2 linked regions of the Bremerella sp. P1 genome follow. The protein of the gene in region 1 interacts with the protein of each later gene in a pairwise test. Links are inferred from orthologs where the notes say so. Each region holds a gene or a part of one and is shown on either strand. Other genes may lie near its edges. The genes, in order: nusG and rho.

Region 1 (6,456 bases):
AACGAATTCGCCAGATTGAAGCTCGGGCCCTCAACAAGCTGAAAACGGCTGCCCGGGACTACAACTTCGATCTGCCAGAAACCAACTAAACCCCTGGGGCTCGCGAGAGTCCTGCCCATCATGCGAAAAGCCAGAGACTTCGGTCTCTGGCTTTTTTTATTGGCTTGAGGTCCGTGTGATGTACCAATTTATCGTCATTTTTGGGGTGATCTGATAGGCTTCGTTTGTGGGCCTGCTTTTCGACGAGTGCATCGCTTTTGCACTCGAACTTATCGATTTCGAGAGTGTCTTTTCTGAGAAGTAGGAGTCGAATCATGAACGTATCTGTCCTTGAGCGTCAAACAATTACATGGGACACACCGGTTAGCCAATGGGAGCGTCTGGGGGACGACGATCCGCTTTCGGATGAGCTTGCCCAGGAGGCCAGCGAGCTATTGGGCTACACGCTACTTGCCAAGAAGAAGCGAGAAGCTCGCCGGCAGACGACACTCGAGCAGACCATGGCCGAGTACGACATCCGCCCTTTTACGCCTGAGAGCGTGCGTAAATACAAGCAAGCCTGCGAGATCAAGCCGTCTATGTTCTGGCCAACGGTCGTCGAGTCGGTCCTGGGGCTGACTTTTACGGTAATTTTGGGGGCGATGGGTGGGCTTTTCTTTTCGGCATTATTGATGAATACCATGGTCTCCTACTATTGTGCTCTGACCATCGTTGGCGGTGTCGTGGTGGGAATCTTGTTTACATATTTCAGCTCCCCTCTCGTCCGGCGTGAGTGGCGAATGCTTGAACTGGCGTCGTATCCGGAGCCCGTCCCGGAATACGCGCTGCAAACGGCCTTGGACATCAAGAAGAAGCACCCAGGCGTAAGCTTCTACGTTGATGTGTTGGAAGAGAAAAGTGTTGTGGTTGACCCATTCCTGGTAATGCGCGTTCAAAGTGGCAATATGATCCAGGATTACTACATCGAAGTGTGGAACGAGTCGGCGTTTTCGGGGCAGCGGGAAGTCTGACCCTGGCATGCTCTAAAACGCGGCATCTAGACGATTTCCGTGCCCAGCTGAGGCTGGGCACGTTCTGTTTGCGGACGCGCGACTTCACCTCGAAAAATGCCGCATCGAGCCCGTCCCATTAGGCAAACTGGATTGGACTGTAACGGGGGGTTAGTGAGCGCAAATAGTCTCGTGAACTCCTCTCAGGATGCGGTGTCTGTAAGGCGGCACGGATTTTGGACGAAATTTGCCGTTCCCGTGCTCATCCTGGCTTGCGAGGAAATTCGGACTCGTTATAGTTATTGGTTTTCCATAAAGCCCAGGTAGTGGGCTAGCGTAGCTCAATTGGCAGAGCAGCTGATTTGTAATCAGCAGGTTGTGGGTTCAAGTCCCTCCGCTAGCTTAAAAAGCCCACTTTTGTGGCTGAATTTGGACGGATCATTGCCGTTTTCATCGGGTTGCCGAACCCACCAGTTTCGGACGCCTGGAAAAGCGGATATGTTGGGGGGTTTCCCGAGCGGTCAAAGGGGACAGACTGTAAATCTGTTGGCATTGCCTTCACAGGTTCGAATCCTGTACCCCCCACTGAATAGTTCCTGGGCTTTATTGGAAGAAAAGACAGCAAGGCCTGGGTAGGTTGCGGGTGTAGCTCAATGGTAGAGCAACAGCCTTCCAAGCTGAAGACGAGGGTTCGATTCCCTTCACCCGCTTCGCAGCACGCCTCTTTACCGGGCATGTTGTGAGCTTGCCGATGCGGCCCCGCAGGTCGATAAGGCTTCGTTGTCGAGAATCGGGTTGTCCGTTTGGGCGGCTCGGAAGCGAGTAGCCGGGTAAAGGTGGCGGAAGCAAAGCCCCAAACAAGCTTCCCATTTTTCGGCTGCTGTAGCTCAGTGGTAGAGCACTTCCTTGGTAAGGAAGAGGTCATGGGTTCAAGTCCCATCAGCAGCTCTTCACGGCACCTTGATTTTCGTATTTAGACAAATCCCAAATTTCACGGTTTAGCTGGGGTAAGAAAGACAAAGAAAATGGCCAAGGACGTATTTGAACGATCTAAACCTCACGTCAATGTTGGCACCATCGGTCACATCGACCACGGTAAAACGACCACCACTGGCGCTATCCTGGCAGTTCAGGCTGCTAAGGGTCTGGCCAAGATGAAGGCCTACTCGGAAATCGCCAAGGGCGGTACCGTTCGTGACGAAACGAAGACGGTTACCATCGCTGTGGCTCACGTCGAGTACGAATCGCCGACTCGTCACTATGCTCACATCGACTGCCCCGGCCACGCCGACTTTGTGAAGAACATGATCACCGGTGCTGCCCAAATGGACGGTGCGATCCTGGTGGTTTCCGCTGCTGACGGTCCAATGCCGCAGACGAAGGAACACGTTCTCCTCGCTCGCCAGGTTGGTGTACCTTGCATCGTGGTTTACTTGAACAAGTGTGACCTGGTCGACGACGAAGAGTTGTTGGATCTGGTTGAACTGGAAGTTCGTGAACTGCTGAACAAGAACGACTTCCCAGGCGACGACTGCCCGGTTGTTCGTGGTAACTCGCTGGCTGCCTATAACAAGCCAGACGATCCGGAAGCTTCCGCTTGCATCACCGAATTGGTTGAAGCACTGGATAGCTACATTCCAGAACCAGAACGCGAAACCGACAAGCCGTTCCTGATGGCAATCGAAGACGTCTTCTCCATTGAAGGTCGTGGTACGGTTGCTACCGGTCGTATCGAACGCGGTGTTGTGAAGGTTGGTGAAGAAGTCGAAATCCTCGGTCTGACCGAGAAGCCGACCAAGACCACCGTCACCGGTGTCGAAATGTTCAACAAGATCCTGCAAGAAGGTCACGCTGGCGATAACGTCGGTTGCCTTCTGCGTGGTGTCAAGCGTGAAGACATCTCGCGTGGTCAGGTTCTCGCTAAACCAGGTTCGGTTAACCCGCACACCAAGTTCGAGGCAGAAATCTACTGCTTGAGCAAGGAAGAAGGTGGTCGTCACACGCCATTCTTCAGCGGTTACCGCCCACAGTTCTACTTCCGTACGACCGACGTCACCGGTACTGCAAACCTGCAAGGTGCCGAAATGTGCATGCCAGGCGACAACGTGAAGATCGAAGTCGAACTGCACAAGCCGATCGCTATGTTTGAAGGTGTTCGCTTCGCTATCCGCGAAGGTGGTAAGACCGTCGGTTCCGGCGTTGTTACCAAGATCACCGAGTAAGACTTGTTTAGAATTCAGCTCGCCGAACCAGGCATTGGCTTTGGTTCGGCGATGCTACAGGGGCGTAGCTCAATTGGCAGAGCGCTGGATTCCAAATCCAGATGTTGAGAGTTCGAGTCCCTCCGCCCCTGCTAATTCGTTGGTGTTACCGAACTTGTTGAGCGCGTCGCACCGGTAGAGACATCCTGGAAACACCCCAGCGTCGCCGCCGCGGCAAGAACGCCAAAGACTGAGAGTGACCATGGCCAAGGAGAAGACCGTCGGTTCCGCTTCCCTTCTCAATGAGATGGTGCAGTGGAAAGGTTATAAGCCGACACAGGGTAGGGTTGCCCGCCAGGCAACGCTGATTTCGATTTGGGTGTTGATTGCGATCGCTGCTTACCAGCTGTATCAACAGTTGGAAGCTTACGCATCCATGGCCCAGTACAAGTTGCATTACGTGCTTCCGGTTGCCCTGGTTGTTGTTGGTTTTTGGGTCGCTTACCGACTGATTAACTGGCCTACGTTCGCGGACTTTTTGATCGCGGTCGAGGCAGAAATGAATAAGGTGACTTGGCCTTCCAAGGCCGAGTTGTGGCGAAGTGTCATCGTGGTGATCGCGTTGATCTTCATCCTGGCCTTGTTGTTGTTTGCGTTTGACTTGTTGTGGATCACCTTGTTCAAGACGATTGGACTGATCCCGCCTGATCCGCAGACGCCCGCCACTTAGGCGGCAGCAAGCGGCCCTGGATTCCAGATTGCACTTTGCTTAGATGGTCCGGTTTCGATAGCCGGTTAAGGTTAGTTTCGTGGCAAGTTCTCCTGACAATTCGTTCGATCCTCAGAAAGATCCCGAGACGGATATTCCTGCGGATGCAGCAGCTCCCTCGGAAGAAGCAGCGACACCTGAAGCTGCCTCGGAAGAGCCTGCGTCGACCGAGTCGGAAGACGTTGGTGCTGCCGAAGGCGCTGATGCTGGTCAGGAAGTCGTGGAAGAAGCGGCGGCCGAAGAACCAGCCGAGCCAGCGCCAGCGCCTGCTCCTGCAGCTGCCGGCAAGAAGCGTGGCCCCATCGAAGAGATCATTGAAGATGAAGAAGACGCTGCCACGGATGCAGCGAATAAGGAGTGGTACATCCTCAAGGTTCAGAGTAATCGCGAAAAGTCGATTTCCAACAACCTGGTTCGCCGGGTCAAAATGGCCGGTCTTGAGGATTACTTCGGCGAGATTCTTGTTCCCACCGAGGACCTGGTGGAATACAAGAACGGCAAGAAAAAAGTCACCAAGCAGAAGCTCTACCCAGGCTACATCGTCGTGCACATGGCAATCAACGACGAAACATGGTTCCTGGTTCGTGAGACCGGCGGCATTGGTGACTTCACGGGCGCCGCTGGCAAGCCAGTGCCCATGTTGCCGCACGAAGTGGATCGCATCGTCAAGAAGACGCGCAAGCCTGAAGAGGGTGAGCAAGAAGAAGTCAAGACGAACATTCGCTTCAAGATTGGCGACCATGTTCGCATCACCGAAGGCACCTTCGAGAACTTCGAGGGGGATGTCGAGGTGATCGACAACACCAATGGCCGCGTGACGGTCATGATTAATATTTTCGGCCGCACAACACCGGTGGAGATGGAACACTGGCAAATGGAGCCAGTTTAGTCCATTTCAGGCGTTGGACCGGTGGTCGATTCTTCTTATTCCCCCTTTGCCGGCGGACAGAGAGAACGAGCCTCGGGGCCTTAGTTTAATAAGCACACGGTTTACAAGCATACGGTTGCGGAAGCCCCATCACGGCACACCGCGGCACGGGAAACAGCAAAATGGCACGGGAACAAGTAGGTCAAGCGAAGTTTCAAGTCCCTGGTGGTCAAGCCACACCGGCTCCTCCGGTTGGTACCTCGTTGGGACGTTTCGGTGTGAACCTCGGTCAGTTCGTTCAGCAGTTCAACGACAAGACCCGAGAATTCAACGGCATGCCGATCCCCGTCGTCGTGACCGTCTACAACGACCGTACCTTTGAATTCATCTGCAAGAGCCCACCAGCGGCTGCTTTGTTGAAGAAGGCTGCAGGCCTAGCCAAGGGTAGCGGCACTCCGAACACCAAGAAGGTCGGCAAGGTCAGCAAGGACCAGATCGACGACATTTGCAATCAGAAGATGGCGGACCTCAACGCCCGCGACTTGGAACATGCTCGCCGAATGATCGAAGGAACGGCTCGGAGCATGGGCCTGGAAGTCACGGAATAGTCCCTGCCCCTAACGCGAACAACATCTCCCTACATACTGGCGATTGACGATGGCTAAACAATCCAAACGATATCGAGCCCTGGCAGAAAAGGTGCCAGCGGAAGCGCTGAACCTGAAAGATGCGATCGTTCTGCTGAAGTCGTTCGATACGACCAAGTTCGATCAAACTGTTGAAATTGCGATGCGATTGGGTATCGATCCGAAGCAAGCGGACCAGTTGGTTCGTGGTGCTCTGGTTCTGCCTCACGGTATCGGCAAGGTTCAACGAGTTATCGTTTTCGCCAAGGGCGACAACGCAACCGCTGCCCAGGAAGCTGGTGCTGATGAAGTGGGTGCGGAAGACCTGGCTAAGAAGATCAAAGATGGTTGGCTCGACTTCGATGTCTGTATCGCCAGCCCAGACATGATGGGCCTGGTCGGTCCTTTGGGTCGTGTCCTCGGTCCGCGTGGTTTGATGCCATCGCCGCGTGCCGGTACCGTGACCCCCGACGTTGCCAAGGTGGTTAAGGAATATAAGGCCGGAAAGGTCGAATTCCGTAATGATCCAACTGGAATTGTTCACGCAGTGGTTGGTCGACTCGGTTTCGAAGCCGACAAGCTGCAGGACAACATCCAGGCCTTTATCGATCATATCAATGGCCTCAAGCCCCAAGCGGCGAAGGGCACTTATGTTCGTAGCGTCAATTTGAGTGCAACGATGAGCCCTGGCGTTCTAGTTGCCCTCTAAATTGTTCCTCGCAAGTTCAAGCGTTACGCGATAACCCATACGTACAAAGCCCTGAGCCATGAGTAAGTATTTAAAGAAACTGGTGATCACCGACCTGTCCAAGAAATTGGATGGCGTGAACGACCTTCTGGTGGTCGACGTTGTGGGGATGAATGCGGAAAAGACCCATCTGGTCCGCAAGCAACTCCGTGAAAAGGGCCTGAGCCTGATGGTTGTCCGCCGAACGTTGGCAGCCAAGGCATGTGAAGGTACCTCGCTCGCACCTGCCTTTGATAGCATGGAAGGCAGCACTGC
Region 2 (6,338 bases), 2.4 Mb from region 1 along the record:
GAAAGACTTTGGCGTAACCAGCGAGTTCATGCAGGTTGCCTATGGAACCGATTCGCCGGCGTACTTCGCCATCGGCGTACCCTCGGTCGTCTTCGGTCCCGGCTCACTGGCCCAGGCTCACACCAAGGATGAGTTCATCGAAGTCGAACAGCTTTACCAGGCCACAGATATCCTGGAAGCCGTTTGCCGCAAGTTCGGCTAAGAAGAAGACCTAAGCATCTCACGTAAAAAAATCTCTGCGCGCACTATCTTACGGATGCGCTTCGGTGCTAAATTACCCACATAAGACCTCGCAGCATTCTCGCTCCGGGGTGACACGCGAATCTTACCGCGGTGTACCACTGGCCTACGGCCGGTGTCTTCCAAGCGAAATTACCGCTTGCACGCTTCCCCCATATTCACCCGAAGCATAGGCCAATACTCCACGAGAAAGTCTTCACTATGTCATCAGCAAGCCAACAACCTGAAAAAAGCGGATCGCGCTCGCAAGAGAACGTTCCCCAGGTGGTCGTGCGCGCTGGGAAGACCTTTCTATGCTCGTCCTGCGGGACGCTAGTGGAAGTGCCAGCGGATGTCGTGGGGCAGTTGGTAGTTGCCGTCGGTCATTCTCCACAGGATTCGTCCGAAGGTGCCCCAGTAGTTCAGCAAGAGCGTGCAGTTGATGACACGCCCGAGCGATCGACCGGGCAGAAGTCCCGACCTGCCAGACCAGCCCGCCCGAAGCAACCCACGCGGGATTCTTTCACGGGCCAAACCATCGACGGGCTACGCGTACCGTCCTCCCAAGAATTAGACCGCGCGCTGGCGTGGGTCTCGTTCCACCTGAAGGTCCTCGACCGTCAAGGGAGCGAAATCAAGCGATTGAAGAAGCTGCTCAAACAACAGCCAACCGCCCAGGTGCCATGCCCACGTTCGGCCGGGCATGCGAAGAAGGTCACGCTACAAGAAACGCACGAGTTTCCGGGGCAACGCTTGCAGGAACATGCCCAAGCAGACCAGGGCATGGCAGCCAATCGAGACAACCAGCACAAACGCGGACCACCCTGACAATCCTGTCCCCTCTCCCTCGCAGGGAGACGGCCAGGGTGAGGGTTTCTTGAACGACCTTCACCCGACATCGTCAGACAGAGTTCCCAATCAATTGGAACTTAGTTTTCGTATGCGCTGCCAACACGCGACATGCCCCTCACCCTAACCCTCTCCCCTCAGGGGCGAGGGGACCGGAACGCGGGTGCGGATTCATCACCACCTGGGTGCCATGCCCAAGTCTGCTTGGGCGTGCGGCCGCTGCGTGCGCGCATGCAAAAAGACGAGAGCCTGTGCGGGCAAGCTCTCGCCTTTTCAGTGTCTTCAAAATTGAGAGTGTTCCATCCAGGAGAGACATAAGTCTTCTCTTACTGAAAACGGAACACTGACAACTTCCAACTGCCGACTAAAACACGTCCAGCAGGAAGTGGTGACCCGAGTGATACAGACGACCGTTCGGGTACGGGTTCTGCCACTGTTCGTTGTAGACTGGGATTCGCATTTCGGTTGGGTAGCGGTAGTACAGGCTCTCGCGGCTGCGATAGTACTCGGCACCCTGGAAGTTTTGGGGATAGTAGACGTAGGGATAGTGATAGAAACGCTCCCAGTCGTAGCTACCGTAGGTTCCGCCCCAAACGCGGCTGTATGCTTGGTCGCCAGCTTCAACGCTGGAGAAAGTCACCGACATCGAAGCGGCAATGATCAGACCAAATACGATGCGTCGAAACATCGATGATCCCCCTAATACTCAGTTGTGGTTCACTGGAAGTCGTGGCCAATCAACCACGCTCCCCACGGACACGGAGACATGCCGCACCTTAAGCATCGGCGCGTCGGGAAGCAGGAATTAAGCGAAAATCCCGCAGAACCGGTACCACACTCAAATTAGGGAGAACGCTGCGCTGCTAGCTCGCCGCGAACAGGGCATTACAGAATGCTTCAGGGTCGAAGCGTGTGAGGTCTTCCGGCTTTTCGCCCACCCCAATGAACTTAACCGGCAACTCGAATTCCTTGCGGATCGGCACCACGACACCACCCTTGGCGGTTCCGTCGAGCTTGGTCAGCACAATGCCGGTGCACTGGGCGGCTTCCGAGAAGCCCTTGGCCTGGCTGATACCGTTTTGGCCGGCGGTGGCATCCAACACGAGCAAGACTTCATGCGGAGCATCTTCGATCTTCTTGCCAATGACACGACGCATTTTGTCCAACTGCGTCATCAGGTTCTTCTGCGTTTGCAGACGACCCGCCGTATCGATGATGACCACGTCGGCGTTTTGATTGATCCCTTCGTCGACCGCGCGAAACGCCACGCTGGCCGGGTCGCTGCCGGCTTCGCCGCGGATAATCGTCGCACCGAGTCGTTCGGCCCAGATCGAAAGCTGCTCGGATGCCGCGGCACGGAACGTATCGCCGGCCCCCAGCACCACGGAGTTGCCTTGGTCGATGAACCAGCGTGTGAGCTTGGCAATGGAAGTCGTTTTACCGGCACCATTCACGCCGACCACCAGAATCACGGTCGGACCAGCGGCAGCCATTTTGATCGGCTCTTGGTCCTGCTGCATCAGACTAGCGAGTTCTTCCTGGATGTTCTTCAGGATGTCCTCGGTATGGACGACGCGGCCGCGGAAGTCGCGGGCAATGCGGTCCTTGATCTGGTTGGCAGGCCCGGCCCCCATATCGGTACGAATGAGAATCGCGAAGATCTCGTCCAACAGTTCTTCGTCGACCAGGCGACCTTCCGCTTTGAAGAGGTCGCGGATGTCGGTGTTGAGCAGTCGTCGCGTTTTCTCGAGACCTTGCCCCAAGCGACCAAAGAAACCGGCTTCCTTTTCTGGAGCGGCTTCCGCCGAGGTCGTTTCCGCGTCTTCTTTCTTTTTACCGAATCCGAATATGCCCATCGCTACGAATCAATCCTGTTCCCCTGGGTGGGGTGAATGGTTCCATTGGTCCAATGCCAATGTAGCGGAATCGCCGCTGATTGTCTGCCACCGCGGACTACGCAGGCTCGCCACCTTCGGCTTGGATACTTTTGAGAATTCGATCGAGCAAGCCGTTCACAAACTGCGGACTGTGCTTACCACCGAAGCGTTTGGCCAACTCGACCGCTTCGTTAATCGCGACACGCGCTGGCGTGTCAGAGTAGATGATCTCGAACGCACCGAGTCGCAACAAGTTACGATCGGTCGCGGCCATTCGGCGGAGGCTCCAGTTGTCGGCAAAGCGTTCCAACTGCATGTCGATCTTCTTGCGGTGTTCGCGAGTTCCGACCAGCAGATAACGACCGAACTGAATCAGGTTTTCATCATGCTTCAAACGCGCACGCAGAAACTCGTCGGCCAGACGCGGGTCTGCGTCGGGATTGAGATCCTCTTGATAGAGGATTTGAAGAACAACTTCACGTGCTCGACTACGTCTTGCCATGGGAATCTAGAGAATGCCTCGTCTCGAATACGTCTTGCCGGCACACGATGCGATTTTGGGATTTCGCCGGCCAGATTGGTTGAATTATAGCGAGAGTGGCCTGCTCAGGGTTTCGACTCAGGCAGATTTCGCAGAAGTCCCATCATTTCCAGGGCCGCTTCGGCTGCCTCGACCCCCTTATTACCGACGGCTCCCCCTGATCGGCTGATCGCTTGTTCGACCGTATTGCAGGTCAACACGCCAAACGAAACCGGGATTTGACACTCCATCGCCAGGTTGCCCAGCGTTTGGCTGACCTGGGTATTGATGTGCACGTCGTGCGTCGTTTCCCCTCGGATGACACATCCCAGACAAATCACGGCGGCGTATTTACCGCTCCGAGCCATCACCGCGGCGGCCAAAGGAATCTCCCAGGCACCCGGGACCTTGGCCACATCGATGTCGGCTTCGGAAAATCCACGGCTCTCCAACGTCTGCAGCGAACCGGTCAGCAACTTATCGGTGATCGAGATGTTGTAGGTCGAAACGACAATCGCCACGCGGTCGCCCGTGGGGCGGTAATCGGTTCCGGAGTAAATGTTAGGCATGGGAAGTTTTCAGTGTTCAGTGTTCAGTTTTCAGCAAGAGAGAGAAATTGGGGCGTCTCTCACCAGCGAAGCCTTCGAGGCGCGAAGAGACGACATGCTCTTGCCCACTGAAAACTGAACACTGAATACTGAAAACTATGTGCCAACTCCCTCTCGCGGTACTGCCGAGAGGAAGTCACGAATTGAATAGAGGCATAAAGCGTGCGTTACTGCACATTCATGCTCATGAGAAACTCAGCGTTGGTCTTGTTCTTGCTCATGTGACCGAGCAGGAACTCCATCGCGTCGGGTGGGTTCATTTCGTTGAGAACCCGACGCAGGATGCAGACTCGGCGGTATTCTTCCGGATCCATCAGCATCTCTTCGCGGCGTGTACCGCTGGCGTTGATGTCGATGGCCGGCCAGATGCGACGATCGACCATACGGCGATCGAGCACGATTTCCTGGTTACCGGTTCCTTTGAATTCCTCGAAGATCACGTCGTCCATACGGCTCCCGGTATCGACCAGGGCCGTGGCGATGATCGTCAGCGAGCCACCCTCTTCGACCTTACGGGCCGAACCGAGGAAACGCTTCGGACGCTGCAGAGCGTTGGCATCCAGACCACCGGAAAGGAGCTTGCCCGAAGGGGGGCATTCGCTATTCCAGGCCCGTGCCAGTCGCGTGATCGAGTCGAGGAAGATGACCACGTCAGTCCCGAATTCGACCATTCGCTTGGCCTTTTCGATGACCATTTCGGCCACTTGAACGTGACGCGACGGCGGTTCGTCGAAGGTCGAGCTAATCACTTCGCAGTTCGGTCCTTTGACCTGCCGCTCCATGTCGGTGACTTCCTCAGGACGCTCGTCGATCAGCAGCATGATGCAGTAGGCATCGGGGTAGTTCGTCAGAACTGCCTTGGCCATGTTCTGCATCATGATCGTCTTACCGGCCCGCGGAGGGCTGACAATCAGACCACGCTGACCGAAACCGATCGGCACGATCAAGTCGATGATTCGGCCGCTGTATTCGTCAGGGGTCGTCTCCATCCGGATCCGATCGTCCGGGTGCAGCGGAGTGAGGTCGTCGAAGAAGACCTTCTGGGCTGCGACGTTCGGGTCCTGATAGTTGACCGCTTCCACACGCAACAGCGCGAAGTAGCGCTCGTTTTCCTTCGGTGGACGGATCTGTCCGGTGACGATGTTACCGGTCTTCAGGCCAAATCGGCGGATCTGGCTAGGAGAGACGTAGATATCGTCTGGGCAAGACAGATAGTGATAGTCGGGGCTACGCAGGAAGCCGAAGCCATCGGGTAGGATTTCCAGCGTTCCTTCGCCGTACATCAGGCCCGACATCTTCACGCGTTCTTTGAGGATACGGAAGATCAGGTCCTGGCGGCGCGAGCCGGAAACGTCCTCGAGGTTCTCCTTGCGGGCCTCTTCGATCAGATCCTGCATCGACATCTTCTGCAGTTCGGCGATATGCACTTCGCTGTGCTTGAGCTGTTCGAACTGCTCGTCGTCTTCTCCTTGATCGCCACGATGCTTCCCGCGAGCGATCTGCTCGGCCAGGGACATGGGCTCGGGGCCATCGTCGTAATGGTTGTTATTGTTGCGGCGGTTCGAACCGCGCGACGAGCGATGCCCGTCTGATGCGTGGTTCGAGGATGAGTCTGAAGGTTGGGGCGAGTTGGGCATGGGATGATTGTTTTGATCCGAAGTAGCCTCATCGGTTTCCGGCATGATGCCGGCACCAAATGCGTTGGCGTCTTTCGAGACCCGGGACGTTAACTTGTTATTCGAATTCGAATTGTTATTTGTATTTCGGTTTGTTGTCGTGTTTCTGTGTGCCATAGGAGAATGTTCTCCAAGAGGAGTTTCCTGGCCAGAGTTGTCTAAAGGAATGTCCCTTAACCAACTACTCAGACCGGCTACCTAACGAAGCGGTTCCACTAAAAAATCGGCATGAAGGGCGTCTTCGGTGGACGCAGGCTGTTCCAGGATGAGGAGGAGACTCTTTCGTTGTAGCAAAACGCTCGAAAGTTCGCGAGGCGATAATCGCAGGAATCGCAGTCTTCGTAAATGGTTGTAAATTAAAGGGGTAACGATAATTCGGGCTGCTATCGACGCAGGCAATTTCTTGACCCCCACCTTTGCAGTAAGGTGGGTTTCATCGCCACTAAAATTCCCCTCGCTCTTTCGCAGCCCAATGCGACGAAAAGGAAAATCTTTGGGGAAGTTAACGCGGATTCCCGCGAGGCCCTGGCGGGGGAGCAATACACCGATCCCAAAAGGCTCGGATCGCTGCTTGTAGCTGGGATAAGTC

What was found.
Region 2: the proteins of nusG (region 1) and rho interact in binary tests that used the Escherichia coli proteins (3 or more experiments, as listed by UniProt). The link is inferred for Bremerella sp. P1 from one-to-one orthologs.

What each region holds. Positions count from the first base shown.
Region 1 is NZ_CP118164.1:3,331,116-3,337,571, forward strand. What follows is about bases 2,966-5,923. They hold nusG (transcription termination/antitermination protein NusG), read left to right. Parts: upstream 2,966-3,999; coding sequence 4,000-4,848; downstream 4,849-5,923. Other genes in these bases: tuf (elongation factor Tu), read left to right, coding at 2,966-3,211; secE (preprotein translocase subunit SecE), read left to right, coding at 3,453-3,920; rplK (50S ribosomal protein L11), read left to right, coding at 5,010-5,435; rplA (50S ribosomal protein L1), read left to right, coding at 5,485-5,923. Outside these bases: PSR63_RS13985 (sigma-70 family RNA polymerase sigma factor), read left to right, coding at 1-89; PSR63_RS13990 (hypothetical protein), read left to right, coding at 315-1,010; more of tuf, read left to right, coding at 2,015-2,965; more of rplA, read left to right, coding at 5,924-6,162; rplJ (50S ribosomal protein L10), read left to right, coding at 6,221-6,456. UniProt on the Escherichia coli protein: Part of the processive rRNA transcription and antitermination complex (rrnTAC). The complex forms an RNA-chaperone ring around the RNA exit tunnel of RNA polymerase (RNAP).
Region 2 is NZ_CP118164.1:967,947-974,284, forward strand. What follows is about bases 3,499-6,338. They hold rho (transcription termination factor Rho), read right to left. Parts: upstream 5,756-6,338; coding sequence 4,241-5,755; downstream 3,499-4,240. Other genes in these bases: ribH (6,7-dimethyl-8-ribityllumazine synthase), read right to left, coding at 3,552-4,034; coaE (dephospho-CoA kinase), read right to left, coding at 6,252-6,338. Outside these bases: PSR63_RS04035 (M20 family metallopeptidase), read left to right, coding at 1-202; PSR63_RS04040 (hypothetical protein), read left to right, coding at 442-1,047; PSR63_RS04045 (calmodulin-binding protein), read right to left, coding at 1,433-1,714; signal recognition particle-docking protein FtsY, read right to left, coding at 1,932-2,924; transcription antitermination factor NusB, read right to left, coding at 3,022-3,447. UniProt on the Escherichia coli protein: Facilitates transcription termination by a mechanism that involves Rho binding to the nascent RNA, activation of Rho's RNA-dependent ATPase activity, and release of the mRNA from the DNA template.